One region of the Streptomyces sp. NPDC023527 genome, then DNA from elsewhere that is predicted to be linked to it. Evidence: riboswitches for the same ligand, from Rfam matches in the RefSeq annotation. Region 1 holds a riboswitch; each other region holds the start of a gene.
What was found. Region 1 has a riboswitch for cobalamin ahead of ACZ303_RS01590 (cobalamin biosynthesis protein). Riboswitches for the same ligand answer to the same signal wherever they lie in the genome.
Positions count from the first base shown of each region.

Region 1 (7,603 bases):
GGGCATGGCCGATGGCGGCGTCGAGATCGCGCCATTCCGCGGCGCCGAACCGGCCGATGCCGCCGGGGGATCGCGGGGCGCCGGGGTCGCCGCGGTAGGCGAGGTCGAGAACGGGCAGGCGCAGCCGGTGCAGGAAGGGCATGACGACCATGGGGTGTTCCCGGGTGGTGCCCAGGCCGTGCACGGTGATCACCCAGGTGTCCCGGGCGCCGGGGACGAACCAGGCGGGCAGTGGGCCGAGCTCGCCGGATATCGCGACGTCGGTGTGGTCGAGGCCCAGGGTGTCGTGGGGGTTGCCGAGGTGGACCTGCGGGGTGAGCCACACCCGCGCGCCCGGCTCGGGTGCGCCGTGGGTGACGCGCTCCAGGCGGCGTACGACGCAGTCGGCGGGGCGCTCGGCGCCCTCGACGACGGGCCCGACGACGGCGTGCAGGCCGGGTGCGGTCAGGCCGTACGTGCCGCGCCGCGCCGCCGCGATGCTGCGGGTGAGGGCGATGCGGCCGTCGCCGACGGAGTGGACGGTGAGTGCCGGTTCGCCGGGCATCGGACCGCCGGGGGCGAGGGCGAGGGCGGCGTGACCGGCGTACCGCCCGGCCGCCACTGCGGCCGCTCCGGCACCGAGCACGGTGGTGGCGGCCAGAGCCGCCGATGAACGCACACGCATCCTCTCCAGTGTGGCCGCGGTCGGCGCCGGGGGCCAGTGGGCACGGCGGCTTCCGCCCGGGGGCGCGGCAGCGCCCGAGTGGGCGCGCGCTCGGGCGGCGCTCGGCAGCAGGTGAGCCACATGCCGGTGGCCGTACCTGGCCGATGTACCCGAGCGGGTGCACTCGGCCAGTACATGGCAGTCGGTGGGCCGCATGCCGGTGGCTCTGTCCGGCCGACGCACCCGGCCGACCGTGGCCGAGCGGGTGCACTGGGCCGGTGCGTGAGCAGGCGGTCGCAGGCCGGTGGCCGTATCCGGCCGACCGCGCCCCGGCCGACCGCGCCCGAGCGGACACACTCGGCGGGTGCGTGGCCGCAGGCAGGCCGCAGGCGCACCGCACGCCGGTGCCCTCGGCCGGGCGCGACAGCCAATCGTCGGGCCTCAGCCGCGCCGCTGCCCGTAGCCGCCGAGCTTGGTCGTGGCCTCGGCGAGCTGTGTGTCGGTCAGCAGGGACGGGCCGCGGCCGGGGATCGCGGAGGCGGTCAGCCAGACCCGGCACATCCACTCCAGCTGGGCGGTGCGGTCGTACGCCTGGTCGAGGCCGGTGCCGTAGGTGACCGTGCCGTGGTTGCGCAGGAGGCAGCCGCTGCGGCCGTCGAGGGCGCGGAGCATGTGCCCGGCCAGTTCCTCGGTGCCGTAGAGGGCGTAGTCGGCGACGCGGACCGGGCCGCCGAGGGCGCCGGCCATGTAGTGGATCAGCGGGAGCTCGTCGACCAGCGTGGAGACGGCCGTGGCGTGGACGGCGTGGGTGTGGACGACGGCCGTCGCGTCGGTGGCGCGGTAGAGCGCGAGGTGCATGGGCAGCTCGCTGGTGGGGGCCAGCTCGCCGAGGACCTGTCGGCCGTCGAGGTCGACGGCGACCGCGTCGTCGGGGCCGAGGCTGTCGTACGGGATTCCGCTCGGGGTGACGAGCACGACATTCCCGACCCTGGCCGAAACGTTGCCCGAGGTGCCCACCACGAGCCCCTCGGCCGTGGTGCGGCGGGCCGTGGCCACGACGTCCGCCCAGGCCCGTCGAACGCCTTCGTGATCTTCCAACGCTGCACCCCTCCGGTTGACGCCACCGCTCCGCCCGTTCCAGTTCACCTTCCGTTCACCAAGGGTCTTTACGGTCGCCGCTGTACTGACCATCGAGCTGATTGCCTGGGTGAATGGAACACATCACGCTTCTCATCGGGATCGTGATCGTCACGGCCTTGGTGTTCGACTTTACGAACGGCTTCCACGACACGGCCAACGCCATGGCCACCACCATCTCCACCGGGGCTCTCAAGCCCAAGGTCGCGGTGGCCATGTCGGCGGCCCTCAACCTTGTCGGGGCGTTCCTGTCCGTGGAGGTCGCCAAGACCATCTCCGGCGGCATCATCGACGAGAGCGCCGGAATCAGGCCCGAAGTGATCTTCGCCGGGCTGATCGGCGCGATTGTCTGGAATCTTCTGACGTGGCTGGCCGGTCTGCCCTCCAGTTCGTCGCACGCCCTTTTCGGCGGCCTGATCGGCGCGACCATCGTGTCCGTCGGCTTCGACGCGGTCAACGCCGACAAGGTCGTCATGAAGGTCCTCATCCCGGCCGTCGCCGCGCCGATCGTGGCCGGTCTGGCCGCCACCCTGGCGACCCGGCTCACCTACCGCCTGGCCAGGAACCGCGACGAGAAGGAGACCGCCAAGGGCTACCGCGCCGGGCAGATCGCCTCGGCCGCCCTGGTCTCCCTGGCCCACGGCACCAACGACGCGCAGAAGACGATGGGTGTCATCACCCTCGCGCTGGTCGCCGGCGGCGCCGTCGCCCCGCACGCCGACCCGCCGATGTGGGTCATCGTCTCCGCGGGCCTGGCCATCGCGCTCGGTACGTACCTGGGCGGCTGGCGCATCATCCAGACGCTCGGCAAGGGCCTCACGGACATCAAGCCGGCGCAGGGCTTCGCCGCCCAGACCGGCGCCGCGACCGTGATCCTCGCCTCCTCGCACATCGGCTTCGCGCTCTCCACCACCCAGGTCTGCTCCGGCTCGATCATGGGCGCCGGCCTCGGCCGCAAGGGCGGCGTGGTCCGCTGGTCGACCGCTGGCCGGATGGTCCTCGCCTGGGGTCTGACCCTGCCCGCCGCGGGCCTGGTCGCCGGTGGCGCGGCGCTGCTGGCCGACCAGGGCGACTGGGGCGTCGCCACGGTCGCCGTCCTGGGCCTGGCCGTCTCCGGCGCCATCTGGATGGCGTCCCGCCGCAAGCCGGTCACCCCCGACAGCATCAACGAGCCGGTCGCCGAGGCCGCCGAGCCGGCCGGTGTGGTCACCACCGCGCTCCAGGCCGTCGCCCCGCCGCCGGCCGGCCCCCTGACGGCCGCCGTCCCGGCGACCTCCCTGACCCACGAGGCGGGGCGCGCCCCCGCCGCCGCGACGAGCTGAGGGAACACACACCATGCACATCGACTGGGCAGCACTCGGCCAGGTCTTCGGTGTCAGTCTCGTGGTGACGGTCGGCCTCGTCGGCATCTTCACGATGGGCATCGTCGGGACGTCGTCCGCCTCCGCGGCGGGAACGCGGCCGACCGCGGTGGCCCGCGCGGGCGCGTACGCGTGCTTCGCACTGTGCGCGGCAGCCGTGGGGTACGGCATCTATCTGATCGTCGCCTAGCGACCGTCACTAATGTCCTCGAATGCCGGACGGGCTGAATTTCAGCCCGTCCGGCGTTTTTCACATCCCGGCCCCGTGGACTCGAACCCCAGCTCAGACGTGAGTTGACGGCCGTTCACGGCCCATGGTGGACTTCCGGGGCCAAACGGCGACAGCAGAGGAAGCCGGTGCGAGTCCGGCGCGGTCCCGCCACTGTCACCGGGGAGCGTCCCCCACCCAGGGCCACGGTCCGCGCGAGCGGACGGGAAGGCCGGGGCGACGCCGATCCGGGAGCCAGGAGACTCTGGTCGCCGGTCACGTCGAGCCAGGGCGCGGACCCTGAGTGAGGACACATCGCCATGCCCGGCCGCCGACCACCCCTGCCCAGCGAACCCCGGTCCCGCCAAGGCATGACGGCGGTCTGACCCATGCGCCCCATGCGTCTCCCGCGTCCGGCGCCCGCGACGCGCGCCGATCACCTCGGGCACCTCGGTTTCGCGTACGGTGCCGCGCTCGGCTTCCTCGCCGACCTCGCCCTGGGCGATCCCCGTCGGGGCCACCCCGTGGCGGCCTTCGGCCGGGCCGCGTACGCCGTCGAGCGGCGGCTGTGGCGCGACCACCGCGGCCGGGGCGCCCTGCACGCCGCGCTGTGCGCGGGCGGCGCCACGGCCGGTGCCGCGCTCCTGGCCCGTACCCTGCGCCGCTCCCCCGCCGCGGACATCGCGCTGACCGCCGCCGCCACCTGGGCCGTGCTGGGCGGTACGTCCCTGGGCCGCGAGGCGCGCGCCATCGGCGGCGCGCTCGGCGTCGGTGACCTGGACGTCGCCCGGGAGCGGCTGCCGCACCTGTGCGGGCGCGACCCGCAGGCGCTGGACGGGCAGCAGATCGCGCGCGCGGTCGTGGAGTCCGTCGCCGAGAACACCTCCGACGCCGTCGTCGGCGCCCTCGTCTGGGGTGGGCTGGCGGGCGTACCGGGCCTGGTCGGCTTCCGCGCCGTCAACACCCTGGACGCGATGGTCGGCCACAAGTCGCCGCGTCACCGGCGGTTCGGCTGGGCCTCGGCCCGTCTCGACGACGTCGCCGGCTGGCCCGGCGCCCGTCTCACCGCCGCCCTCACCGTCCTCGCCGGCCCCGACCCGCGCGGTGCCTGGCGGGTGGCCCGCCGCGACGCCTCCCGGCATCCGAGCCCCAACGCCGGCCCGGTGGAGGCCGCGTTCGCCGGTGCGCTGGGGGTGCGTTTGGGCGGCACCCTCGCCTACGCGGGCCGGGTCGAACACCGGCCCGTCCTGGGCGGTGAGAACCGCCCCGTGGAGGTGGCGGACATCGAACGCGCGGTGCGGCTCTCGCGGCGCGTGTCGCTGCTGGCGCTGGGCACCGCGGTGGCGGGCCGCGCGCTGGGCAGCCTTTGCAGCAGGACCGTGGCGCGGAACGCGAAGCGAAGGGGGAACCGGTGACAGCGGACAGGAGCGGGCCCGCGGGCCCGTTGGGCGGGGGCCTGCTGGTGGCCGGGACCACCTCGGACGCGGGCAAGAGCGTGGTGACGGCCGGGATCTGCCGGTGGCTGGTCCGCAAGGGCGTCAAGGTCGCGCCGTTCAAGGCGCAGAACATGTCGCTGAACTCCTTCGTGACCCGCGAGGGCGCGGAGATAGGCCGCGCGCAGGCCATGCAGGCGGCGGCCGCGCGCGTCGAGCCGTCGGCGCTGATGAACCCCGTCCTGCTCAAGCCTGGCGGTGACCGCAGCAGCCAGGTGGTGCTGATGGGCAAGCCGGTGGGTGAGCTCAGCGCCCGCGGTTACCACTCCGGGCGCCAGGAGCAGCTGTTCGGGACGGTGACGGAGTGCCTGGAGGAGCTGCGCCGCACCCATGACGCGGTGATCTGCGAGGGCGCGGGCAGCCCGGCGGAGATCAACCTGCGGCGCACGGACATCGTCAACATGGGTATCGCGCGCGCCGCGCGGCTGCCGGTCGTCGTGGTCGGTGACATCGACCGGGGCGGGGTCTTCGCGTCCTTCTTCGGTACGACGGCCCTGCTGTCCCGGGAGGACCAGGAGCTGATAGCGGGCTACATCGTCAACAAGTTCCGCGGTGACGTGACGCTTCTGGAGCCCGGCCTGGACATGCTGCGCGACCTGACCGGCCGCCCGACGGTCGGTGTGCTGCCATACGCGCACGGGCTCGGCATCGACGAGGAGGACGGACTGCGCGTGTCGATGCGCGGCGCGGTCCGAGAGTCGGTGGTGGCCCCGCCGCACGGTGCGGACGTGCTGCGGGTCGCGGTGTGCGCGGTTCCGTTGATGTCGAACTTCACGGACGTCGACGCGCTGGCGTCCGAACCGGGCGTCATCGTCCGCTTCGTGGACCGCCCCGAGGAGCTCGCCGACGCCGACCTGGTCATCGTGCCGGGCACGCGCGGGACCGTACGGGCGCTCGCGTGGCTGCGGGAGCGCGGGCTGGCGGAGGCGCTGCGACGGCGGGCGGCCGAGGGCCGGCCGGTGCTGGGCGTCTGCGGCGGCTTCCAGCTGCTGGGCGAGCGGATCGAGGACGACGTCGAGTCGAGGGCGGGCGTCGTCGAGGGGCTGGGCCTGCTGCCCGTACGGGTGCGGTTCGCGGTGGAGAAGACCTTGGCGCGGCCGGTCGGCGAGGCGCTGGGCGAGCGGGTCGAGGGCTACGAGATCCACCACGGCGTCGCCGAGGTCACGGCCGGTGAGCCGTTCCTGGACGGCTGCCGGGTGGGCTCGGTCTGGGGGACGCACTGGCACGGCTCGCTGGAGAGCGACGGCTTCCGGCGGGCGTTCCTGCGCGAGGTGGCGCGCGCGGCGGGACGGGCGTTCGTGCCCGCGCCCGATACGAGCTTCGGCGCCCTGCGCGAGGAACAGCTGGACCGCCTCGGGGACCTGATCGAGGAGCACGCGGACACGGACGCGCTGCTGCGGCTGATCGAGGACGGGGTCCCCGACGGGCCGCGGTTCATACCGCCGGGGGCGCCGCCTCTGCCCGCGCGGAGAGATCCTGGCAGCCCCGGGCTCGCCCCCGCTCACGCCGCCACCGATGTGCCCGGTCGAATCGATTCCCTCGAAGGGGGTAACTCCTGATGGCCTCGGCCACCTATCCGTTCACCGCGATCGTCGGCATGGACGACATGCGGCTGGGCCTGTTGCTCAACGCCGTCTCACCGGCCATCGGCGGAGTGCTCGTACGGGGCGAGAAGGGCACGGCCAAGACGACGGCCGTCCGCAGCCTGGCCGCGTTGCTGCCCGAGATCGTGACGGTCCCCGGGTGCCGGTTCTCCTGCGACCCCGCCGTCCCCGACCCCACCTGCCCGGACGGGCCGCACCCGGGCGGGGCGGGCGACACCCGCCCGGCCCGCATGGTCGAGCTGCCCGTCGGTGCCTCCGAGGACCGGCTCGTGGGGGCGCTCGACATCGAGCGGGCGCTGGGCGAGGGCGTGAAGGCGTTCGAGCCGGGCCTGCTGGCGGCCGCGCACCGCGGAGTGCTGTACGTCGACGAGGTCAACCTCCTGGGCGACCACTTGGTGGACTCCCTCCTCGACGCGGCGGCCACCGGCTCCTCCTCCGTCGAGCGTGAGGGCGTCTCCGTCCGGCACGCGTCCCGCTTCCTCCTCGTCGGCACCATGAACCCCGAAGAGGGCGAGCTGCGCCCGCAGTTGCTCGACCGCTTCGGGCTGACCGTGGAGGTCGCGGCCTCGCGGGACACCGAGGAGCGCGTCGAGGTCGTGCGCCGCCGGCTCGCCTTCGACGAGGACCCGGCGGCCTTCGCCGCCAAGTGGGCGGCCGAGGAGGACGCACTGCGCGAGCGGATCGCCGCCGCGCGGGCGCTGCTGCCGGGCGTACGGCTCGGGGACGGTGCCCTGCGCCGGATCGCCGCCGTGTGCGCCGGCTTCGAGGTGGACGGCATGCGCGCGGACATCGTGACCGCGCGGACGGCGTCGGCGCTGGCCGCGTGGGCGGGGCGTACGGACGTGACCGCCGAGGACGTGCGGCAGGCGGCGCTGCTGTCGCTGCCGCACCGGCGCCGCCGCAATCCCTTCGACGCCCCCGGTCTCGACGAGGACAAACTCGACGAGATCCTGCGGCAGTTCGAGGACGAGGACCCCGAGCCGGAGCCCGAGCCGGAGCCGGAGGGCCCGGAGGACGGTCCCGGTGACGACGGCCCGGGCGGTGGCGAGCCGCCGCCGGGTACGGACGGTCCCGGCGGCCCGGAACTCCCGCCGCAGCGCGAGGAGTCCGGCGCGGAGCGGGAAGAGGCCCCGCGACAGCGGGAGGAGCGGGAGAGC
Region 1 covers NZ_JBVHJJ010000001.1:353,482-361,084, reverse strand. The annotation lists gene ACZ303_RS01610 (alpha/beta hydrolase) at 1-664, opposite strand, end outside; gene ACZ303_RS01605 (class II aldolase/adducin family protein) at 1,085-1,834, opposite strand; gene ACZ303_RS01600 (inorganic phosphate transporter) at 1,855-3,102, shown strand; gene ACZ303_RS01595 (hypothetical protein) at 3,116-3,331, shown strand; cobalamin riboswitch at 3,490-3,614, shown strand; gene ACZ303_RS01590 (cobalamin biosynthesis protein) at 3,748-4,764, shown strand; gene ACZ303_RS01585 (cobyric acid synthase) at 4,794-6,401, shown strand; gene ACZ303_RS01580 (putative cobaltochelatase) at 6,401-7,603, shown strand, end outside.

Region 2 (7,603 bases), on a different contig from region 1:
CGCCGGCTGCGCCGGCTCCAGCCGCTGTGGCGGGCCGTCACCGCGCACGCCCCCGAGGTCACCATCGAGGAGCGCCGCTGGTCGGCCCGCTGGCCCCTGGCGGACCTGGAGTGGCGCGCCAACCGGCAGATGGCGGAGATCCGCGACATCCAGCGCGGCCTGCGGCGCCACGTCGAGGCCATGACCTTGGACCTCGCCCGGCAGAAGGCCACCACGGCCGCCCTGGACGAGCGCCGGGTCGCCGCGGTCGTCGAGGCCGCGGCCCTCCGCCGCGGCCTGCAGAACCAAATCACCGGGCATGTGCCGGCGCCGCACGCCGACAGTGTCGTGATGACCGTCAGCGCCGATCCGGCGGAGGAACACGAGCACCTGGCGCGCGTCGCCGACGTCTACCACGACCCGCTGGTCGACGCGGTGCTCACCGAACTACGGGAGATCAGCGCGGCACGCCGTCCCTGACGGCGCGCGGCCCACAGACGAGGCGGCCATGGACGGGGGTCAAGGCCGCCTGCGCCACAGGCCGGCGCCGGGTCCGTATCCCTACGGACCTGGCGCCGCCCGTGCGCGTCACCACCCGGTCACCCGGCCCTCGGAGCGAACCGAGCGGCCCCGTCTAGAGTCGGGTTCCATGCAGAAGCCCATGCAGACGTCCACGACGTCCACGCAGGAAACCGCCCTGCCCGGCGCCTCCGCGCCCATCGACACCGCAGCCCTGCTCACCGACCCGTACGGCACCTACGCCCGGCTGCGCGAGGCCGGCCCGGTCCACCGGTTCCCCGGCCCGGACGGCCGGCCCGCCTGGCTGGTGACCCGCTACGACGACGTGCGCCAGGCCCTCAACGACCCCCGGCTGTCGCTGGACAAGGCCAACGCCAAGCGTGACAACTACAGCGGCTTCTCGCTGCCGCCGGCCCTCGACTCCAACCTGCTGAACATGGATCCGCCGGACCACACGCGGGTGCGCCGCCTGGTGGTCAAGGCGTTCACGCCCGGCCGCGTCGACAAGCTCCGCGAGCCGGTGCGCGCGCTCGCCGGTGAACTCCTCGACGCCGTCGAGGCGGACGGGCGCACGGACCTGCTGGCCAGCTACGCGGGCCCGCTGCCGATCACGGTCATCTGCGACCTGCTGGGCGTGCCGAAGGCTGACCGGCTGGACTTCCGGACCTGGACCGACGCGCTGATCACGCCCGACCCCGAGCGGCCGCACCTGATGAAGGAGGCCGTGGGGCACATGATGCGCTTCTTCACCGGCCTCATCGCGAGCAAGCGCGCCGAGCCCGGCGACGACCTGCTCTCGGATCTGATCGCGGTCCGTGACGACGAGGGCGGCGACGACCGGCTCTCCGAGGAGGAGCTGACCTCGCTGGCCTTCCTCATCCTCTTCGCCGGCTACGAGAACACCGTCCACCTGATCGCCAACGCCGTACTCGCCCTGCTGGACCACCCCGACCTGCTGCGCGAGCTGCGCGCGGATCCGACCGGACTGGGCGCGGCGTTCGACGAGTTCAACCGGTGGGACGGACCCGCCTCGCTGGCGATCCGCCGGTTCCCGCTGGAGGACATCGAGATCGGCGGGGTGACCGTGCCGGCCGGGGAGACGGTGCTCCTCTCACTGGCCTCCGCCAACCGTGATCCTCGTCACTTCCCTGATCCGGAACGGCTGGATCCGAGCCGCGATCAAACCGGACATCTCGGGCTCGGCCATGGCATCCACTATTGCCTCGGCGCGCCGCTGGCCAGGATGGAGACGGAAACAGCGCTGGCAGTGCTGCTGGAGCGGCTCCCGGGGCTCACGCTCGACGTGCCGCGCGAGGAGCTGAAGTGGCGTCCTTCGGTGCGTGCGCGTGGCCTGATTTCGCTTCCTGTTCGATGGTAATCGGCAAAGCCGAACAGATTTTTGATGCATAACCCATCGTTGATGAGGTAGAACTGTCTTCGAGCCCGCCCGGTGTGCATCCCCCGTCGCACCGGGCGGGCCTTCGGCGTCAGGGGCCCGTCAGGTGCCGGCTCCGGTCGGGAACTTCAGCAGCGCCACCGCCGCCAGCATCTGGATGCTCACCGCCGCCACCGCCTTGTGCGTCGGCAGATGGTGCTGGCCGCGGATCAGCAGGGTGGCGAAGGCGTAGCCGAACGCCGAGGTGATCCAGGCCGCCGCCCGTACGGGATAGGAATCGCCCGCCAGGCACGCGTCGAGCGCCAGCCGGGGCAGGTCCGTCGCCCAGAACAGCACCACGAACAGCGTGACGGTCGGGCCGAACTTGCCGTTGCCGCCGAGCCGGCGCGCGATGGCGTGCGTGACGACGCCCAGCAGCAGGCTGCCGAGGAGCAGGACGCCGTCGGCTATGGCCATGGCCTCCAGCGCCAGGGCGGGGCTCACCCGCCACTGGCCCCAGAACGAGTCCTTGCCCATCGTCCCCAGCGCCCCGCACAGCATGCACAGGAACGCGGCCGCGCCCCAGACGCTCCGGTCCCGGGCCTCGTCGAGCACTTCGACGGGTCGGTACCAGAGCCCGAATATCAGGCGGTGCCACAGCAGTCTGCGCGGTTTCGAGGCCGGCGCACGCGAAGGGGAGGACATGGGGGAGGGGCTCACAGGCATGGATGCAAGTTCTATCACCGCCTTCCCCGATTACCGGTGCCCGGTCCGGAATTCAGGATTCCGCTGGTGCAGGGACAGGCGCCTGACCAGCGGTCAGACGGGCGCGGGGGTCCTGCTGTCGGGGTCGGCGTCCGGATCGATGTCCTGGTCCGGCGCGTGCAGGTACTCCTCGGTGATCTCCCGCGGCCCGAACGGCCATACCTTCTCGAAGCGCGCCCAGAGCACGAACGCCACACAGCCCGCCGCCACCCAGGCGAGGGACCATTCGATGGGGTGCCGGCCGGGCGAGTTCTTGTCCGCGTAGCCGTAGATGACCAGCCAGCCCACCAGCGCGACCAGGCTGGGCAGCGGATAGAGCCACATGCGGTACGGGCGCGGCAGCCCCGGCTGGCGACGGCGCAGCACCGTCACGGCCAGGACCTGCGCCAGGGCCTGCACGATCACCATCACGGTGGTCAGCAGCTGGATGAGCGTCGCCAGGTCCGTATGACGGCCGATCAGGAACCCGACGGCGGTGATGGCGCCCATCGACGCCAGCCCCAGCACCGGGAAGCGGTGGCGCGGATGGAGCTTGCCGAAGGCGCGGAAGAAGACCTTGTCCCGCGCCGCGTCGTAGGGCACCCGGGAGCCGCCCAGGAGCCCGGCGAGCACGGAGGCGACGGCGGTGATCAGGATCAGCACCGTGACGGTCCGGGCGGCGCCCTTGCCCCATGCCTTCTCCAGGACCGCGGAGGCGACCGAGGAGGAGGCCGCCGAGTCGGGGTCGAGCATCTGCTTCCAGTCGATGACGCCGAGGGTGCCGATCTGGAGGAGCAGGTAGATCGCCATGATGCCGAGGATGGAGTAGACGATGGCGCGCGGCAGGGTCCGCCCCGGGTTCTTGATCTCGGCGCCCAGATAGGCCGCGGTGTTGTAGCCGAGGTAGTCGTAGATGCCGATGGTCAGGCCGGCCGCGAAGCCGATCCAGAAGTGATTGGTCGTCAGCTCGAAGGCGTGCGCCGGATAGGTGAACGCCCGGTCCGGGCTGAAGTGGGTGAAGGCGGCGACGATGACGAGCACCACGGAGGCGATCATCACGCACCACAGCACGACCGAGATCCTCGCGATGTTCTCGACCCGCCGCCACAACACCGCGACGATCAGCGCGATGACGGCCAGCCCGACGAGGTCCCCCTGGTTCTGCCCCATGCCCGGCCACAGATAGCCCAGGTACTGCACGAAGCCGATGATCCCGGTGGACATCCCGAGCGGGATGAAGAGCATCGCCGTCCACACGAACAGGAACGGCATCAGCTTGCCGGTGCGGTACTGGAACGCCTGCCGCAGATAGACGTAACTGCCGCCCGCCCCCGGCAGTGACGCCCCCAGCTCGGCCCAGATCAGCCCGTCCGCGAGGGCCAGGACCGCGCCCGCGACGAATCCGATGACCGCCTGCGGGCCGCCGAACGCCGCCACCATCAACGGGATCGTGACGAAGGGTCCGATGCCGCACATCTGACTCATATTCAGAGCGGTGGCCTGGAACAGCCCGATGCGGCGTACGAACCCGACGCGCTCCGGCCGTTGTCCCGTGTCTGCCATGGCGGTCAGCCCTTTCTCGTGCCGGATGGGTCGTCCGTCCAGTGCACTCGTACACCGGCGTGCCGGACACGTCCATCACCTGGACAGCGGTGAACCGCGCGGGCGTGACGCCACCGCCCGGACGGCGCAGTGTAGATTCCGCCGATCGCCCAGGGGCGGGGAACGGCGGAACGCGCCCGGCGCGGCACCCGACGGGCCGCTGTTGCTTATGTGTGGCAACTACCACCTATGTGTCACAAGTGCCGGTCAGAGCGCTATGGTGGCCCGGCCGTGGTGTTCGGGAAGACCGGTGACAGGCCCTCGTGGCCCGATTCCGGAGCGGCCCTCGCCACTGTGATCGGGGAGTTCCCGTCCCGTTCCGCGTGCCGCCACGGCGCGCGGAGCCACTGGCCGCCGACGGCGGCCGGGAAGGCAGGGGCGGGCGCGTGACCACCCGTAAGCCAGGAGACCGGCCACGGCAGACGACGCATTGATCCACGAGGTGCTTGGAGCGTTCACCCTCAGATGTCCCTGCCCACCGACACCCCCACCGGCGCGCCGCCGGCCTTCCGCTGGCGCCGCCAGGACACCGTACGGACCGCCGGCCTGCTGGCCGTCATCGCCGCCCTGCACGTCGTCGCGTTCGGCGTCCTCTACCTGCTCGTCGTGCCCGACCACTACACCGTGGGCTCCAAGGTCTACGGCGTCGGGCTCGGCATCACCGCCTACACCCTCGGCATGCGGCACGCCTTCGACGCCGACCACATCGCCGCCATCGACAACACCACCCGCAAGCTGATGGCCGACGGCAAGCGGCCGGTCTCGGTCGGCTTCTGGTTCGCGCTGGGGCACTCCAGCGTCGTGGTCGCCATGGCGGCCCTGGTCGCGGGCGGCACCCAGGTCGCGGGGAAGCTGATGGACGAGGAGTCCACCACCCACCAGACCCTCGGCATCATCGGCACGACGGTCTCCGGCGGCTTCCTCTACCTCATCGCCGCCCTCAACCTCGTCGCCCTCGCCGGCATCCTGCGCATCTTCCGCGCGATGCGCGAAGGGCGCTACGACGAGGCGGAGCTGGAGCGGCACCTGGACTCGCGCGGCTTCATGAACCGCGTCCTGGGCCGCTTCACCCGCTCCATCACCCGCCCCGGCCAGATGTACCCGCTGGGCTTCCTCTTCGGTCTCGGCTTCGACACCGCCACCGAAGTCACCTTGATGGTGATGGCGGGCAGCGGCGCCGCCGCCGGCCTGCCCTGGTACGCGATCCTGTGCCTGCCGCTGCTGTTCGCCGCGGGCATGAGCCTCTTCGACACGCTCGACGGCACCTTCATGAACTTCGCCTACCAGTGGGCGTTCTCCAACCCCGTCCGCAAGGTCTTCTACAACCTCACCATCACCGGGCTCTCGATCGGCGTCGCCTTCCTCATCGGCACCATCGAGCTGGTGAGCGTGTTGCACGAGAAGCTCGGCCTCGACGACGCGGTCACCGCCTGGATCGCCGGTATCAACCTCGACAACGTGGGCTTCATCATCGTCGGCCTGTTCGTGGCCGTCTGGGCGGCGGCCCTCGCGTACTGGCGCTTCGCCAAGGTCGAGCAACGATGGGCCGCCCGCACGGCACCGGCCGCGTCGGAGGGCTGACGGGGCCGACGCGTCCGCACGGACCTCCTACGGCCGGGCCGCCGGGAGTACGACCTCGAAGCGGCAGCCGCCGGTACGTTGCGGACCGCCGCCCGGCCCGCGTGGGCCCCGACGATGCCGCGGACGATCGCCAGGCCGAGCCCGGCGCCCGCCGGCGGTCCGGGCGGTGGCCGGGCGGTGCCCGGCCGGGATCAGCGGGACCGGCGGCCCAGGGAGCGCGGGCGCAGCAGCGCGGCGGCCAGTACGGCCGGGGCGGTGACCAGCAGGGTGGACGTGACCAGCGAGGTGCCGTGGTCCTGTTTCTTGCCCTCGGTCGCGAGGGCACTGCGGTACGAGTGGCGGGGAGAGAACGGCGGACGCGTGGGCGGCGGGGTCGGTACCGGTGTCGAAGGCGGCCGGGCGGGGGTGGAGGGCGGCACGTCGGACGGCTCGCTTCCGATGGGGACGGGCCCTGGCCGAGCCGGGGCGGGCGCGGGCCCGGGCTGCCCGGGGGCGGGCCCGGCAGGGACGAGCGGTGGTACGGGCGCCGGGGGAGCGGGCGCCCCAGGGGCCGCGGGCGCGGGAGGTGCCGGGGGTGCGGGCGCCGGTGGTGCCGGGGCCGGGGGTACGGCCGGAGCCGGTGCGGGAGGTACGGGCGCGGGCACCGCGGGCGCGGGGGCCGGCGGTGGCGCGGCCGGGGGAGGGGCCGGGGCCGGAGGAGCCCCGGGAGCGGGCGGCGCGGGGGCCGGCGCCGGTGGAGCCCCGGGCCCGGGCGCGGGCGGTGCGCCGGGCGCGGGTGCCCCCGGACCGGGCGGCGCGGGAGCGGGGGCGGGAGGCGCCGGAGCGGGAGGCGCCGGAGGTGCGGGCGCGGGTGGTGCGGGTGCGGGCGGCGCCGGAGCCGGTGGTGCGGGCGGCGCCGGGGGCCCCGGTCGTTGCCTGCGGCAGTTCAGCCACACTTCCGCGTCGGTCGCGGGCGCCTGCGCGTTGATGTTCAGGCACCCCCTGCCGTTGTCGACCACCTCCGCGTTCACCGCGCCGCCCAGCGCGCTCACGGTGACGTGCGAAGGAGGGTGGTCGGGCAGCAGCCTCGGCAGGCCGTCGACGACGGCCGTCACCGGCGCACCGCCGATCACCGCGTGCGCGCCCAACTCGTCCGCGGTCGCCGTGCCCGCCAGCGCGAGCACGACGGCCGCGGCCGACGCCACCCCGCCTCCCGCTCTCAGCCATCCCCTCACCGGAACAGCCGCGCGTCAGAGCCGAGACCCGGACGTGGCCGGATACGGCCGGTCCTGACGTACGCATTCGATCAAATAGTCGCCGGTGTCGGGATCCACCGTGACGCCGTGGGTCTCGCTGCGGAAGCCGGGGAACTCCCGGTCGAAGGACTCCAGGGCGCCGAGATAGCGCAGCAACGGCCCGTCGGGACCGCCCACGGACTCGCCGGGCATCAGCACGGGGATCCCGGGCGGTGTGACCGTGACCATGGCCGCCGCCACGCGCCCGGCGGCGTCGGCGATCCGGACCCGCTCCGTCCCCGAGCGGATGAGTTGCTGGTAGCACCACTGGGGTGGCGCGACCGGCTCCGGCAGCTTCTGGAACGCCGTGTCCAGCAGGGTGACCAGATCGGCGGCGCGCAGGTGGTCGTGCATGGACCGGCACAGCTCGCTCAACGACATCCCGTCGTAGCGCCGCGGGTACTGCGCGAGGAGGTCGGGCAGCACCTGGTCGAGCGGCGCGTCGGTGTCGTGGAGCGCCTTGAAGTCCATCAGGGCGTCCAGCAGCGTTCCCCACTTGCCCTTCGTGATGCCCATGGAGAAGAGGATG
Region 2 covers NZ_JBVHJJ010000010.1:138,450-146,052, forward strand. The annotation lists gene ACZ303_RS20855 (MAB_1171c family putative transporter) at 1-459, shown strand, start outside; gene ACZ303_RS20860 (cytochrome P450 family protein) at 629-1,876, shown strand; gene ACZ303_RS20865 (YIP1 family protein) at 1,997-2,578, opposite strand; gene ACZ303_RS20870 (APC family permease) at 2,693-4,180, opposite strand; cobalamin riboswitch at 4,435-4,651, shown strand; gene nicT (Nickel transporter NicT) at 4,685-5,800, shown strand; partial or broken gene ACZ303_RS20880 (two-component sensor histidine kinase) at 5,828-5,958, opposite strand; gene ACZ303_RS20885 (hypothetical protein) at 5,992-6,219, opposite strand; gene ACZ303_RS20890 (Orn/Lys/Arg family decarboxylase) at 7,030-7,603, opposite strand, start outside.
Region 2: another riboswitch for cobalamin. It lies ahead of nicT (Nickel transporter NicT); the one in region 1 lies ahead of ACZ303_RS01590 (cobalamin biosynthesis protein).

Region 3 (7,603 bases), on a different contig from region 1:
GCCGCAGGGCCTCCTCGCACAGGGCCGGCCGCATCCAGTCGTCACCGGCGGTGGCCGCGTAGCCCTCGTTGAAGATCAGGTAGATGACCTCCAGCACCGACGAGAGCCGGCCGGCGAGCTCGTCGCCCCCGGGCACCTCGAAGGGCGTGCCCGCCCGGGCGAGGGTGCGTTTTGCTCGTACGATCCGCTGGGCGACGGTCGGCTCGCCGACCAGGAAGGCCCGGGCGATCTCATCGGTCCGCAGGCCGCCGAGCAGCCGCAGGGTGAGCGCCACCCGCGCCTCCGTGGACAGCATGGGGTGGCAGGCGGTGAACACCAGCCGCAACAGGTCGTCCTCGATGTCGCCGTCGAGGACCGCCTCGTCCTCGACCGTGCCCGGCGGTCCGTTCTCCAGCTCGTGGCCGAGCAGGGCGAGCTTGCGGGCGTAGGCCTCCCTGCGGCGGACGAGGTCGATGGCGCGGTGCCTGGCGGTGGCCATGAGCCAGGCGCCCGGCTTGTCCGGGACGCCCGACTCCGGCCACTGTTCGAGCGCCGCGACCAGGGCGTCCTGCGCGAGTTCCTCGGCGGTGCCGACGTCGCGGACGATCCTGGTCAGGCCGGCGATGAGCCGTGCCGACTCGATCCTCCAGGCCGCGTCGACCGCCCGGTGGGCGGGGCTGTCGGGGCTGTCGGAAGCCGTCACGGCACGAGCATAGGAACGGGACTAGCCCCGCGCCTTCTTCTGGAGCTCGTCGCGGAGGGCTTCCTCACGGGCCGCGGCCTCCGGAGGGAGGATGTCGGCCGGGAAGTCGGAGGGCTCGAAGATCTGGCGGATCTCGACCTCACCGTCCTCGAAGGGGATCCGGCGGGCCCACTCCAGGGCCTCGTCCCGGTCCTTCACCTGGATGATCCAGTAGCCGGCGATGAGCTCCTTGGTCTCCGCGAAGGGACCGTCGGTCACGACCGGCCGCCCGCCGGTGAAGGTGACCCGGGCGCCCTTGGCGGACGTCTGCAGGCCGTCGGCCGCGAGCAGGGCTCCGGCCTTGACCAGGGACTCGTTGTACTTGCCCATCTCGGCGACGAGCTCCTTGGTCGGCATCGCACCGGCCTCGGACTCCTCGGTCGCCTTGACGATCATCATGAAGCGCGACATCGCACGTCTCCTGTACTTCCGCATTCCGGCCGGGCGCCGGGCGGAGGTACCGCCCGGCCGATCCCAACCCTTCACCCATGCGTCGAACAGGAGACGCCGCGATCGACGTGTCGCGGGTTTTTCTTCCGGAACCGGGTTTCAGAACCCGGTTCCGGAACCCGTCCCCTAGAACTCGTCGTCGAAGGAGACCGAGCCCTCGACCGCCACCTGGTACGCGGACGCGCGGCGCTCGAAGAAGTTGGTCAGCTCCTGGACGTTCTGCAGCTCCATGAAGGAGAACGGGTTCTCCGAGCCGTAGACCGGCGCGAAGCCCAGGCGCTGGAGGCGCTGGTCGGCGACGCACTGGAGGTACTCGCGCATGGACTCGGTGTTCATGCCCGGCAGGCCCTCGCCGCACAGGTCGCGGCCGAACTGCAGCTCCGCCTCGACGGCCTCCTTCAGCATGTCGGTGACCTGCTGCTGGAGCTCGTCGTCGAAGAGGTCGGGCTCCTCCTGGCGGACGGTGTCCACGACCTCGAACGCGAAGTTCATGTGCATGGTCTCGTCGCGGAAGACCCAGTTGGTGCCGGTCGCCAGGCCGTGCAGCAGGCCGCGGGAGCGGAACCAGTACACGTAGGCGAAGGCGCCGTAGAAGAACAGGCCCTCGATGCAGGCGGCGAAGCAGATGAGGTTGAGCAGGAAGCGACGGCGGTCGGCCTTCGTCTCCAGGCGCTCCAGCTTCTCGACCTCATTGATCCACTTGAAGCAGAACTGGGCCTTCTCCCGGATGGACGGGATGTTCTCCACCGCGTCGAAGGCCGCGGCACGGTCCTCCGGGTCGGGAAGGTAGGTGTCCAGCAGCGTCAGATAGAACTGGACGTGCACGGCCTCCTCGAAGAGCTGCCGCGACAGGTACAGCCGCGCCTCGGGGGAGTTGATGTGCTTGTACAGCGTGAGGACGAGGTTGTTCGCCACGATCGAGTCGCCGGTCGCGAAGAACGCGACGAGGCGGCCGATCATGTGCTGCTCGCCCGGGGACAGCTTGGCGAGGTCGGCGACGTCGGAGTGGAGGTCGACCTCCTCGACGGTCCAGGTGTTCTTGATCGCGTCGCGGTAGCGGTCGTAGAAGTCCGGGTACCGCATGGGGCGCAGCGTCAGTTCGAACCCGGGGTCGAGCAGGTTCTTCTGTTCGGACGACATTACTGGCAGGCCTCGCAGGACTCGGGGTTCTCAAGGGAGCAGGCGACGGCGTCGGCGTCCGGGGTCGCGACCTGCTGTACGGGGATGGTGGCGGCGGCGCCGGCCGACCGAGCGATCCGGGTGGCCGGACGCGAGCGCAGGTAGTACGTCGTCTTGATGCCCTGCTTCCAGGCGTACGCGTACATCGAGCTGAGCTTGCCGATGGTGGGCGAGGCCATGAAGAGGTTCAGCGACTGGCTCTGGTCCAGGTACGGCGTACGGGCCGCGGCCATGTCGATCAGGAAGCGCTGCGGGATCTCCCAGGCGGTGCGGTAGAGGTCGCGCACCTCCTGCGGGATCCAGTTCATGTCCTGGATCGAGCCGTTGGCGTCCGTCATGGCGTCGCGGGTGGTGCGGTCCCACACGCCGAGCTTCTTGAGGTCCTCGACCAGGTAGGTGTTGACCTGGAGGAACTCACCGCTGAGCGTCTCGCGCTTGAAGAGGTTGGAGACCTGCGGCTCGATGCACTCGTACACGCCCGCGATGGACGCGATGGTGGCGGTCGGGGCGATCGCCAGCAGCAGCGAGTTGCGCATGCCGACGGCGGCGATCCGGGCGCGCAGCGCGTCCCAGCGGTCCGTCCAGCGCGGCTCGGCGTTCGGGTAGTGGTCCGGGTGCAGCACACCGCGGGCGGTGCGGGTCGCGGACCAGGCCGGGTGCGGGCCGTGCCGCTCGGCGAGGTCGGCGGACGCCTCGTACGCCGCGAGCATGATGCGCTCGGAGATGCGGGTGGACAGCTCCTTCGCCTCGGGGGAGTCGAAGGGCAGGCGCAGGCGGAAGAAGACGTCCTGCAGACCCATCAGGCCCAGGCCCACCGGGCGCCAGCGGCTGTTGGAGTTCCCGGCCTGCTCGGTCGGGTAGAAGTTGATGTCCACGACGCGGTCGAGGAAGGTGACGGCCGTACGGACCGTACGGTCGAGCTTCTCCCAGTCCATCTCGCCGTCGGTGCCCAGGTGCTGCGCGAGGTTGACCGAGCCGAGGTTGCAGACCGCGGTCTCGCCGTCGTCGGTGACCTCCAGGATCTCCGTGCAGAGATTCGAGGAGTGGACGACCTTGCCCTTCTCGGCCGTCTGGTTGGCGGTGCGGTTGGAGGCGTCCTTGAACGTCATCCAGCCGTTGCCGGTCTGCGCGAGGGTGCGCATCATGCGGGAGTACAGGACGCGCGCCGGGATGGTCTTGACGGCCTTGCCGTCGGCCTCGGCCTTGCGGTACGCGGCGTCGAACTCGTCGCCGTACAGGTCGACCAGCTCGGGCGTGTCGGCAGGGGAGAACAGCGACCAGTCGGCGTCGGCCTCGACGCGGCGCATGAACTCGTCCGGGATCCAGTGCGCGGTGTTGAGGTTGTGCGTGCGGCGGGCCTCCTCACCGGTGTTGTCGCGGAGCTCCAGGAACTCCTCGATGTCCGCGTGCCAGGTCTCCAGGTAGACGCAGGCCGCGCCCTTGCGCCGGCCGCCCTGGTTGACCGCGGCGACGGAGGCGTCGAGGGTGCGCAGGAACGGCACGATGCCGTTGGAGTGGCCGTTGGTGCCGCGGATCAGCGAGCCGCGCGAGCGGATGCGGGAGTACGACAGGCCGATGCCGCCGGCGTGCTTCGACAGCCGGGCCACCTGGTGGTAGCGGTCGTAGATCGAGTCCAGCTCGTCCAGCGGGGAGTCCAGCAGGTAGCACGAGGACATCTGCGGGTGGCGGGTGCCGGAGTTGAAGAGCGTGGGGGAGGACGGCAGGTAGGAGAGCGTGCTGGTGAGCGCGTAGAGCTCGGCGACGTCCTCCAGGGCCCGCACGGAGTGGTCCTCGGCCAGGCCGCAGGCCACGCGCAGCAGGAAGTGCTGCGGGGTCTCGACGACCTGCCGGGTGATGGGGTGGCGCAGCAGGTAGCGGCTGTGCAGGGTGCGCAGGCCGAAGTAGCCGAAGCGGTCGTCGGCGCCGTCGACCAGGGCCTTCTCGACGAGGGCGTCGAGGCGTGCGGCGTGGGTCCGTACGAAGGCGGCGGTCTCGTCGGCGATCAGGCCCTCGCGGTGGCCGGTCTCGACGGAGGCGGAGAAGGAGGTCGCGCCCTGCCCGGCCGCCTCGTCGGCGATCGCGCGGGTCAGCAGCCGGGCGGCGAGCCGGGAGTACTGGGGCTCCTCGGAGATCAGACCGGCGGCGGCCTCGGTGGCCAGGGACCGCAACTCGGCCTCGTCCGAACCCGGGTGGCGGCCCCGCAGCGCGGCGGCGGCGACCTTGCCGGGGTCGGTGGCGGGCAGATCGGCGGTGAGGTCGGTCAGGGTGCGCAGCAGCGCGGTCCCGGGGCCGCCGGTCGCTTCCGCGGACGCTGAGACCGGATCGGCGGGCGCGATGGTCACTGAGGCTCTCCCTCGCTCGGCAGTGGGCCGGGCGGGTGGCGCGCGACGGGCGCGTACGGGCATGCCTGACAGCACCAAGGCATGCGCTCGTAGCGTCCATCGGCCCAACCCGCGAGGCCCGGACGAATACAAAACGCCCGGTGCCGTGCGGTGGCTCGGCGGTGGGCGCGCTGTCGGCAGGTACTCGGACTCCTGCATGCGTAATAACGGCATACATGCACCGTTGCGGGACAGTTCCGGATTTCCACCGGATTCCCCTGCGACGACAGCGAGCACGAGCATACATCTAGTGCTGGGCGTCGCATGCACCACCACATCTTGTGTCGCGCGGTAATCGCGTGGGTCGGAATGTGCTAACAGGGCCCGGGACTTCGGGGTATGCGCCGGGTACGGCCGAGGGCCGTCGCGCCCCCTTCAAGGGGGTACGACGGCCCTCGTGTCCCGCCGGATCGACGTCCGGCCGGCAGCCTGTCCAGGGCCCTTCCAGTGGCCCGTCCGGAGCTCTTCTAGTGGCCGCTCGGGGCGCCCGCCGTGGCCGGCGGGAGCTCCACCTGGACACCGGGTTCGCCGGCGTCCGCCGTGTAGTCCGACGCCTTGGTCTGGTCCACACCGTCCGGCGCGCCGACCGCCTTGAGGACGAAAGTCAGGACGATGACGACGATCACATTGAGCGTGAACGCGGTCAGGCCGATGTAACCCTTTTCCCCGATGAGGGGGATCAGATTGGTATTTCCGAAATGATCCTGTGTGGCGCTCGGTGTGTCATATGCCCGCCACGTCCCGTAGGCCATCCCGACCGCCCAGCCGCCCAGCAGCGCCCACCGGTGGAACCAGCGGGTGAAGAGCCCGCCCACGAGCGCCGGGACGGTCTGGAGGATCCAGATGCCACCCAGCAGCTGGAAATTGATCGCGACCGTCTTGTCCATGGTCAGGACGAAGACCAGCGCGCCCACCTTCACGAGCAGCGAGGCCAGCTTGGAGACCTTGGCCTCGTGCGCGGGGGAGGCGTCCGGCCGGATGAAGTCCTTGTAGATGTTGCGGGTGAAGAGGTTCGCCGCGGCGATCGACATGATCGCCGCCGGTACGAGCGCCCCGATGCCGATCGCGGCGAAGGCCACGCCCGTGAACCAGTCCGGGAACATGTCCTCGAAGAGCTGCGGGATCGCCAGCTGTCCATTGCTGACCTTGACCCCCGCGGCGATGGCCATGAAGCCGAGCATCGCCAGCAGGCCGAGCATCAGGGAGTACAGGGGCAGGATCGTGGTGTTGCGGCGGATGACGTTGCGGCTCTTGCTGGAGAGGACCGCCGTCACCGAGTGCGGGTAGAGGAAGAGCGCCATCGCCGAGCCGAGGGCGAGCGTCGCGTACGCCCACTGCGCCTGCTCCCCGGTCACCAGCGAGCCGCGCGCCTTGCCCGTCTCCGGGTTCTTCACCGCGAAGGCGTCGCCGGCCTTGGCGAAGATGTCGTCGAAGCCGCCCAGCTTGATGGGGATGTAGATGATCGCCACGATGATCACGATGTAGATCAGCGCGTCCTTGACGAAGGCGATCAGGGCGGGCGCCCGCAGCCCGGAGGAATAGGTGTAGGCCGCGAGCACGCCGAAGGCGATGAGCAGCGGCAGGTCCTTCATGAACCAGTTCGACCCGCCGCCCACCCCGAGCACGTCCAGCACGGCCTGGATGCCGACGAGCTGGAGCGCGATGTAGGGCATCGTCGCGAGGATGCCGGTGAGCGCGAGCGCCAGCGACAGGCCCTTCGAGCCGAACCGGCCGCGGACGAAGTCGGAGGAGGTCACGTAGCCGTGCTTGTGCGACACCGACCACAGGCGGGGCAGGAAGGTGAAGACCAGCGGATAGCAGAGGATCGTGTACGGCACCGCGAAGAAGCCGGCCGCGCCGCCCGCGTAGATCGCCGCCGGGACCGCGACGAAGGTGTACGCGGTATAGAGGTCACCGCCGAGCAGGAACCACGTCACCCAGGTGCCGAACGAGCGGCCGCCCAGCCCCCACTCGTCGAGGCTGTCGGCGTTCTCGGCGCGCCGCCACTTCGAGGCGACGAAGCCCATGACGGTGACGACGAGGAAGAAGAAGATGAAGACGGCGAGTGCCACGCCGTTCACGCCGTCCTTCACGGGCGCTCACCGCCCTTGCGGGTCCGCTCGTTGCGGCGTACGAGCACGTAGGCGACGACGGTGAGCAGCGTCGAGACCAGCACCCACAGCATCTGGTACCAGTAGAAGAACGGGATGCCGATGAACGCCGGCGTGAGCCGGGAGTAGGAGTCGACCCACAACATCGCGCCGAAGGGTATGGCCAGGCATATACCGGCCACGATCATCGGCACGGAGACGGCTCTCCGGCCGCCCGCCGGTGCGGTGGGTGGTTCTGCTGGTGGGCCTGCCGGTGGTTCCGTCATGGTGGTGACTCCCCCTATGTGATCACTACGTGATGCGCAGGAAATCTAGGCGAGGGTCCTGCTGGGAGTCACCCCCTGTCCGCATATCGGTATGGCAACGCCGCGTTGAGGCGCGGGCGCGGCGCATGGCCGATCGGAGCACCCCCCGGACGCCCCGGCCCCTGCCCCTACTCCGAAGGCCGTCGCAGGCGGGCCACGAACTTGTAGCGGTCCCCTCGGTACACCGACCGCACCCACTCCACCGGCTCGCCCCGGGCGTCCAGGGAGTGGCGGGACAGCATCAGCATCGGCAGGCCCACGTCCGTGCCCAGCAGGCCGGCCTCCCGGGGGGTGGCCAGGGACGTCTCGATCGTCTCCTCGGCCTCCGCGAGGTGCACGTCGTAGACCTCGGCCAGGGCCGTGTAGAGGGAGGTGTACTTCACCAGGCTCCGCCGCAGCGCCGGAAACCGCTTCGCCGACAGATGCGTCGTCTCGATCGCCATCGGCTCACCGCTG
Region 3 covers NZ_JBVHJJ010000021.1:46,710-54,312, reverse strand. The annotation lists gene ACZ303_RS31230 (RNA polymerase sigma factor) at 1-682, opposite strand, end outside; gene ACZ303_RS31225 (YciI family protein) at 704-1,132, opposite strand; gene ACZ303_RS31220 (ribonucleotide-diphosphate reductase subunit beta) at 1,298-2,311, opposite strand; gene ACZ303_RS31215 (ribonucleoside-diphosphate reductase subunit alpha) at 2,311-4,692, opposite strand; adenosylcobalamin-variant (AdoCbl-variant) riboswitch at 4,863-4,961, opposite strand; gene mctP (monocarboxylate uptake permease MctP) at 5,199-6,824, opposite strand; gene ACZ303_RS31205 (DUF3311 domain-containing protein) at 6,821-7,108, opposite strand; gene ACZ303_RS31200 (GntR family transcriptional regulator) at 7,276-7,603, opposite strand, start outside.
Region 3: another riboswitch for cobalamin. It lies ahead of ACZ303_RS31215 (ribonucleoside-diphosphate reductase subunit alpha); the one in region 1 lies ahead of ACZ303_RS01590 (cobalamin biosynthesis protein).

Region 4 (7,603 bases), on a different contig from region 1:
GAGCCGTTCGGCGGGGATGGCGCCGAGGCCCTTGCGCAGCAGGGCCGCCGCCTCCGCCGCGCTCGGGACGCGCGGGGAGTGGATGTCGTAGACACCGGGGCCGACCTCGCGGGGGTAGCCGGCGCCGGCCAGTTCGTCGGCGACCCGCATGTGCGAGCGGGCGGCCTCCAGGCTGATCACGTCGGCGTCGAGGTCGTCGATGGCCCGGAGGATGTCACCGAACTCCGCGTAGCACATGTGCGTGTGGATCTGGGTCTCCGGGCGGACGCCGCCGGTGGTCAGGCGGAACGCCTCGGTGGCCCAGGCGAGGTACGCGGCGTGCCCGGCGGCGCGCAGCGGGAGGGTCTCGCGCAGGGCGGGCTCGTCCACCTGGATCACGGAACTGCCCGCGGCCTCCAGGTCGTCGACCTCGTCGCGCAGGGCGAGCGCCACCTGGCGGGCGGTCTCGCCGAGCGGCTGGTCGTCCCGGACGAAGGACCAGGCGAGCATGGTGACCGGACCGGTCAGCATGCCCTTGACCGGGCGGTCGGTGACCGACTGCGCGTACGACGTCCAGCGGACCGTCATCGGGTCGGGACGGGAGATGTCACCGGCCAGGATCGGCGGGCGGACGTAGCGGGTCCCGTAGGACTGGACCCAGCCGTGCCGGGTGGCGAGATAGCCGGTGAGCCGCTCGGCGAAGTACTGGACCATGTCGTTGCGCTCGGGCTCGCCGTGCACCAGGACGTCGATGCCCGCCTTCTCCTGGAAGGCGAGGACCTCACGGATCTCGGCCTCGATGCGCTCCTCGTACGCCGCGCCGGTGATGCGGCCGGCGCGCAGGTCGGCGCGGGCGGTGCGCAGTTCGGCCGTCTGCGGGAACGAGCCGATGGTGGTCGTCGGCAGCAGCGGCAGCCGCAGATGTGCGCGCTGGGCGGTGGCCCGCTCGGGGTACGGGTGCGAGCGGCGGGCGTCGGCGTCGGTGACGGCGGCGGCGCGGGCCCGTACCGCCGGGTCGCGGGTGAGGGCCGAACCCGCGCGGGAGGCGAGGTCGGCGCGGTTGGCGGCGAGCTCGGCCGCGATGGTGTCGGTGCCCTGGGCCAGCCCCCGGGCCAGGGTGACGATCTCGGTGGTCTTCTGGCGGGCGAAGGCGAGCCAGCGGGCGATCTGCGGGTCGATGTCGCGCTCGGCCGCGGCGTCCAGCGGGACGTGCAGCAGGGAGCAGGACGAGGACACATCCACCCGGCCGGCGAGGCCGAGCAGTGTGCCGAGGGTGGCCAGGGACTTCTCGAAGTCGTTGAGCCAGACGTTGCGGCCGTCGACGACGCCCGCGAGGAGCCGCTTGCCGGGCAGCCCGCCGGCGGCCGCGAGGTCGTCGAGGTTGGCGGCGGCGGGGCCGGTGAAGTCGAGGGCGAGCCCGTCGACGGGTGCCTTGGCGAGCACCGGAAGGGCCTCGCCCAGCCGGTCGAAGTAGGAGGCGACCAGCAGCTTCGGCCGGTCGGCGGCACCGCCCAGCTCACGGTAGGCGCGGGCGGTGGCGTTCAGCTCCGCCGGGGTGCGGTCCTCTACGAGGGCCGGTTCGTCGAGCTGCACCCACTCCGCGCCGGCGGCCCGCAGGTCGGCGAGCACCTCCGCGTACACCGGCAGCAGCCGGTCGAGGAGGGTCAGCGGCTCGAAGTCGGCCGCGATGCCGGGGGCGGGCTTCGCCAGCAGGAGGTAGGTGACCGGGCCGACCAGCACCGGGCGTGCTTCGAGGCCGAGCGCGAACGCTTCCTTCAGCTCGGCGACCTGCTTGCCGGAGTCGGCGCGGAAGACGGTGTCGGGGCCGAGTTCGGGGACGAGGTAGTGGTAGTTGGTGTCGAACCACTTGGTCATCTCCAGCGGCGCCACCTCCTGCGTGCCGCGGGCCATCGCGAAATAGCCGTCCAGGGCGTCCGCTGCGACGGCCGCGCGGTGCCGGGCGGGGATCGCGCCGACCATCACGGTGGTGTCGAGGACGTGGTCGTAGTACGAGAAGTCGCCGGTCGGCACCTCGTGGACGCCGGCCTCGGCGAGCTGCCGCCAGTGCGTACGGCGGAGTTCGGCGGCGGTATCCCGGAGGGCGCCGGCGGTGACGCGGCCCTTCCAGTAACCCTCGATGGCCTTCTTCAGTTCGCGGTTCCGGCCCTGACGGGGGTAGCCGTACACGGTGGCGCGTGCTGCCGCGGCTGCGGACTTGCTGGTCAAGGAACTCTCCTTCGCGAGCTTTTCCCATACGATTCCGGGACGGCTCGAAGGCGCGAAGGGACGGCGAACCGGGCGGACCACGACGCTCTCTCGCCGCGCGTGCCCGCCTGATACGTAACGCCGACCCGCCCTCGAGGTCACCGGGATCTCCGTGCGCGAACGGTCGCGCACGGGCAGTGGCAGGTCTTCGGACTCGCGGGCACGTCCGCCGAAAGAGGCAGACACCTACTGGCCGTCGCTTCCCGGACCCGGCCGGGTCCAGTGCGTATGACGGCGGTCGTTCCCGCTCACCGCTGCGGGGCAGTCCCGGATTCCCACCGGGTTCCCTCTTGCGACGCGCCTGCCTGGCGGGCAGGGGCGAACCAGCTGCACTGATCACCCTAGGCGCTGAAGCGCGCCCCGGATAGGGCTGTTCGGATTGCGGACATAGGGTTGTTCGGATACGGGCAGTGGACATCGGAACCCGTGGAGCCACGGTTCCCATGAGCGGGAGGGACGCGGGGCGACCCCCTTCGCCGCCCCGCGCCGCTCCCGCGGCGGCCCGGACCCCTCGGCCCCGGCCGCGACCCGGGCCCCTCAGCCCCGGTCGTAGAGGTGGAATCCCCGGCCCGACTTCCGTCCCAGCAGCCCCGCCTCCACCATCCGCTGCAACAGCGGCGGCGGGGCGTAGAGGGGCTCCTTGAACTCGTCGTAGAGGGATTCCGCGATGGAGGCGACGGTGTCCAGGCCGATCAGGTCGGCCAGCTTCAGCGGCCCCATCGGATGGGCGCAGCCCAGCTCCATCCCGGCGTCGACATCGGCGGCGGAGGCGAAGCCGGATTCCGCCATCCGCACCGCCGCCAGGAGGTAGGGGATGAGCAGCGCGTTGACGACGAAACCGGCCCGGTCCTGGGAGCGCACCACGGTCTTGCCGAGGACCGCCGTCGCGAAGTCCTCGGCGACGGCGGCCGCTTCGGCGCTCGTGTGCAGCGAGGTGACGATCTCCACCAGCGGCATCACCGGCACGGGGTTGAAGAAGTGCAGGCCCAGCACCCGGTCGGCGCGCCGGGTCGCCATGCCCAGGCGCATCACCGGCAGGGAGGAGGTGTTGGTGGCCAGGACGGCCTCCGGGTCCTCGACGGTCTTGTCGAGGGCGGCGAAGACCTCGGCCTTGGCGTCGGCGTTCTCGACGACGGCCTCGACGACGAGCTGCCGGTCGGCGAGGCCGTCCAGGTCGCCGGTGAAAAGCAGCCGGGCGAGGGCGTCCTCGGCGGCGGAGGCGTCCGTCTTGCCGCGCTCGACGGCACGCTCCAGCGAGCGGGCGACCCGCTCGCGGGCCCGCCGGGCCGCGGTGGCGTCGGCCTCGCAGACCACCGTGTCGAGCCCGGCGCGGGCGCAGACCTCGGCGATGCCGGCGCCCATCCGGCCGCCGCCGACCACTCCGACCCGCTGGATGCCCGCGCTGAGGGCCTGTGCCCCCTTCTCGTCGAGGGGCCGGCCGGGCGGAAAGGTGAGAGTCATACGTACTCCTGAGCCGGAGGGGACGGGCCGGGCCGGGGCGGGCCGGCCCGTCGAGGGTCGCCTAGTGGAACTGCTCCTCCTCCGTGGAGCCGCGCAGGGCGAGCGTCTCCGCGGCGGGGTTGAGGGCCGTGCTGACGAGGTCGAAGTAACCGGTGCCGACCTCGCGCTGGTGCCTGACGGCGGTGAACCCGTGCTCCTGGGCGGCGAACTCCCGCTCCTGGAGGTCGACATAGGCGGTCATGCCGTGCTCGGCATAGCCGCGCGCGAGGTCGAACATGGCATGGTTGAGCGAGTGGAAACCGGCCAGCGTGATGAACTGGAAGCGGTAGCCCATCGCGCCCAGCTCGCGCTGGAACTTCGCGATCCGGTCGTCGTCCAGCGCCGCCCGCCAGTTGAAGGACGGCGAGCAGTTGTAGGCGAGCAGCTGGTCGGGGTATTCGGCGTGGATCGCCTCGGCGAACTCGCGGGCCTGCGCGAGGTCCGGCGTGCCGGTCTCCATCCACAGCAGATCGGCGTACGGGGCGTACGCGAGCCCACGGGCGATCACCGGTCCCATGCCGGGCTCGACCCGGTAGAAGCCCTCGGCGGTGCGCTCCCCGGTGCAGAAGCGGGCGTCCCGCTCGTCGACGTCGCTGGTGAGGAGGTTGGCGGCGAGCGCGTCCGTACGGGCCACGAGCACGGTCGGCACATCGGCGATGTCGGCCGCCAGCCGGGCGGAGTTGAGGGTGCGGATGTGCTGGGCGGTGGGGACCAGGACCTTGCCGCCCAGGTGGCCGCACTTCTTCTCGGAGGCCAGCTGGTCCTCGTAGTGGATGCCCGCCGCACCCGCGGCGATCATCGCCTTGGTCAGCTCGAACGCGTTGAGCGGGCCGCCGAAGCCGGCCTCGGCGTCGGCCACGATCGGGGCCAGCCAGTCCGTGCCGGAGCCGTCGCCCTCGGCGGTGGCGATCTGGTCGGCCCGCAGCAGGGCGTTGTTGATCCGGCGGACCACGGTGGGCACGGAGTTGACCGGGTACAGGCTCTGGTCGGGGTAGGTGTGCCCGGCCTGGTTGGCGTCGGCGGCGACCTGCCAGCCGGAGAGGTAGATGGCCTGCAGCCCGGCCTTCACCATCTGCACGGCCTGGCCGCCGGTGAGCGCGCCGAGGGCGTGGACGTAGTCCCGCTCGTGGAGCTGCCGCCACAGCCGCTCGGCGCCGCGCCGGGCCAGGGTGTGCTCCTCACGGACGCTGCCCGACAGCCGCACGACGTCCTGCGCGCCGTACGTCCGCTCCACGCCCCGCCAGCGCGCGTCGTCGGCCCACCGCCGCGTGAGCTCCTCGGCTGTCGTCGTCCCTGCCTGCGCCATGACCGTCTCCCGGTGTCGCGACGGGCGGAACCGCGTCGGGTCTCCGCCGTCGAACGTTGTCGTTGGATGGGTGTCGCCGAACTTCTGTCAAGGGTGCGAAGAGGGATCGCTCCCCTCGGTGACAGGCGGCCCGCCGTGCCCTCATCGCCCTGCCCGGTACGAGAGTCGCGGCGTACCGGCGGGCCGCGCTACGACTCTGGCAGTGGCACTCAGTGCCATCAACCATGGCCCGATGCCAATTTCTGCGAATCTTCCCGCCCGGTTCTGCCAACTCTGCCAATCCCACACGCCGGTGCTCGGCTACGGTGTGCGGGTGAGCAAGACATACGCGGGAGCGCGGCTGCGGCGACTGCGCGAGGAACGGCGGCTCAGCCAGGCCGAGCTGGCCCGGATGCTCGCCATCTCGCCCAGCTACCTCAACCAGATGGAGCACGACTCGCGGCCGCTGACCGTGCCCGTACTGCTGCGCCTGACCGAGGCGTTCGGGGTCGACCCCGGCTTCTTCTCCGAGCGCGACACCAGCCGCGTCCTGGCGGACCTGCGCGAAGCCCTCGCCGACGAGATCGCCGCCGCCCGCGTCTCGCCCTCCGACCTCTCGGAGCTCGCCTCCCGGCTGCCGGCCGTCGCGGCGGTCCTGCTCGACCTGGGCCGGCGCAACCAGGCACTGACCGAGCGCCTCGCCGAGGCCGCCGACGGCCGCGGCACCGACGACCCGGCCGTGCCGCGCTCACCGCACGAGGAGATCCGCGAGTTCTTCTACCGCCGCCGGAACTACCTCCACGACGCCGACATCGCCGCCGAGGAACTGGCCGGCGCGATCGGCATCCGCCCCGGTGAGGTGATCGGAGCCCTCACCACCCGGCTCACCGAACGCCACGAAGTACGCCTCGCCGCGTGCCCCGACCGGCCGCACCACTACGACCCCGACGGCCGCGTCCTGCGCCTGTCGCCCCGGCTGCGCCCCGGTCAGCAGGCGTTCCGGATGGCCACCCAGCTCGCCCTCCTCGAATACGACGACGAGCTCACCCGGCTCGCCTCGGAGGACTACGAGCAGGGCTCCGCCACCGCCTCCCTCGCCCGGATCGGCATCGCCAACTACTTCGCCGCCGCGCTGCTCCTGCCGTACGGCGAGTTCCACGCGGCGGCGGAGGAACTGCGCTACGACATCGAGCGGCTCACCGACCGCTTCGGCCTCGGCTACGAGACCGTGTGCCACCGGCTCAGCACACTGCAACGCCCCCGGTTGCGCGGGGTGCCGTTCTCCTTCGTACGGGTCGACCGCGCGGGCAACATGTCCAAGCGTCAGTCGGCCACGGGCTTCCACTTCTCCCGGGCCGGCGGCACCTGTCCGCTGTGGAACATCTACGAGGCGTTCGCCGCCCCCGGCCGGATACACGTCCAGATCGCCGCCATGCCGGACGGACAGCGCCACCTGTGGACCGCCCGTACCGTCACCCGCCACCGGGGCGGCTGGGGCGACCCGGGCAAGACCTTCGCCATCGGGCTCGGCTGCGAGATCCGGCACGCCTCCCGGCTCGTCTACTCCGACGGGCTCGACCTCGACAACGCCCACGCCGCCACCCCGATCGGCATGGGCTGCCGGATCTGCGAACGCCTGGACTGCCCCCAACGGGCGGTGCCACCGCTGGGACAGCCGCTGGCCATCGACGAGAACAGCGGTACGTTCGTGCCATATCCGGTCCTGGAGCGGAAGGGTCGCTGATGGGGCGGCATCGATATCCGGTCCGCGGGCGGTGAATGGACCGACGGCGCACATACATGACCGGCGCGACTCAGCGCGCGTACAGGCCCCCGAAGCACTCCTCTCCATGGCCCGCCTGCCCGCCGTGGATCACGACGCCGGGCGCAGGTGTCCGTCGTATGCGCCGGTCGTCAGGTAGCGCCGCATGAGCCGCAGGATTCCCTGCGCCCGCTGCGGCCCCCAACCCAGAACGGCCGCATTGGGGGAGCTCAGCACGAAATTCAGGATGATCATGTCGCGCATGACCAGGAACTCGTCGAAACGGTCGGCCGACGGCGGAAGTGCGCGCACCGACCGATAGCCGTGGAGATACTGAAGGTCGTGCGGCTGTCCTGGACCGCGCCCGCCATCCTCATTCGAGACCCCCGTCGCCCCCCGTGGACCCGGTGGGGACGTCGGCGGTGCGGCGGGAGCGCAGCAGTTCCAGTACCAGCGGCAGCAGCGAGAGCACGACGACCGCGCCGACGATCGGCAGGAGATAGCGGTCCGCGTTCGGCACCGCCGAGCCCAGCGCGTAGCCGGCCAGGACCAGCCCGACCGTCCACACCAGCCCGCCGACGGCCTGCCACACGGCGAACGTGCGCGGCGCGACCCCGAGGGCCCCGGCCAGCGGGTTGAGCACCGTACGGACCACCGGCACGAACCGCGCCAGGACGATCGCTCGGGCGTGCCCGTACCGGTCGAGGAGCTCCTCCGCCCGCGCGGCCCCTTCGTGCAGCCGGCGGTTGCGGGAGCGGGTGAGCAGGGCGCGCCCGCCGCGCCGCCCGAGGACGTACCCGCACTGCGCGCCC
Region 4 covers NZ_JBVHJJ010000013.1:161,502-169,104, reverse strand. The annotation lists gene metE (5-methyltetrahydropteroyltriglutamate--homocysteine S-methyltransferase) at 1-2,205, opposite strand, end outside; cobalamin riboswitch at 2,367-2,588, opposite strand; gene ACZ303_RS24975 (3-hydroxybutyryl-CoA dehydrogenase) at 2,782-3,705, opposite strand; gene aceA (isocitrate lyase) at 3,767-5,050, opposite strand; gene ACZ303_RS24965 (short-chain fatty acyl-CoA regulator family protein) at 5,364-6,773, shown strand; gene ACZ303_RS24960 (hypothetical protein) at 6,903-7,103, opposite strand; gene ACZ303_RS24955 (DedA family protein) at 7,165-7,603, opposite strand, start outside.
Region 4: another riboswitch for cobalamin. It lies ahead of metE (5-methyltetrahydropteroyltriglutamate--homocysteine S-methyltransferase); the one in region 1 lies ahead of ACZ303_RS01590 (cobalamin biosynthesis protein).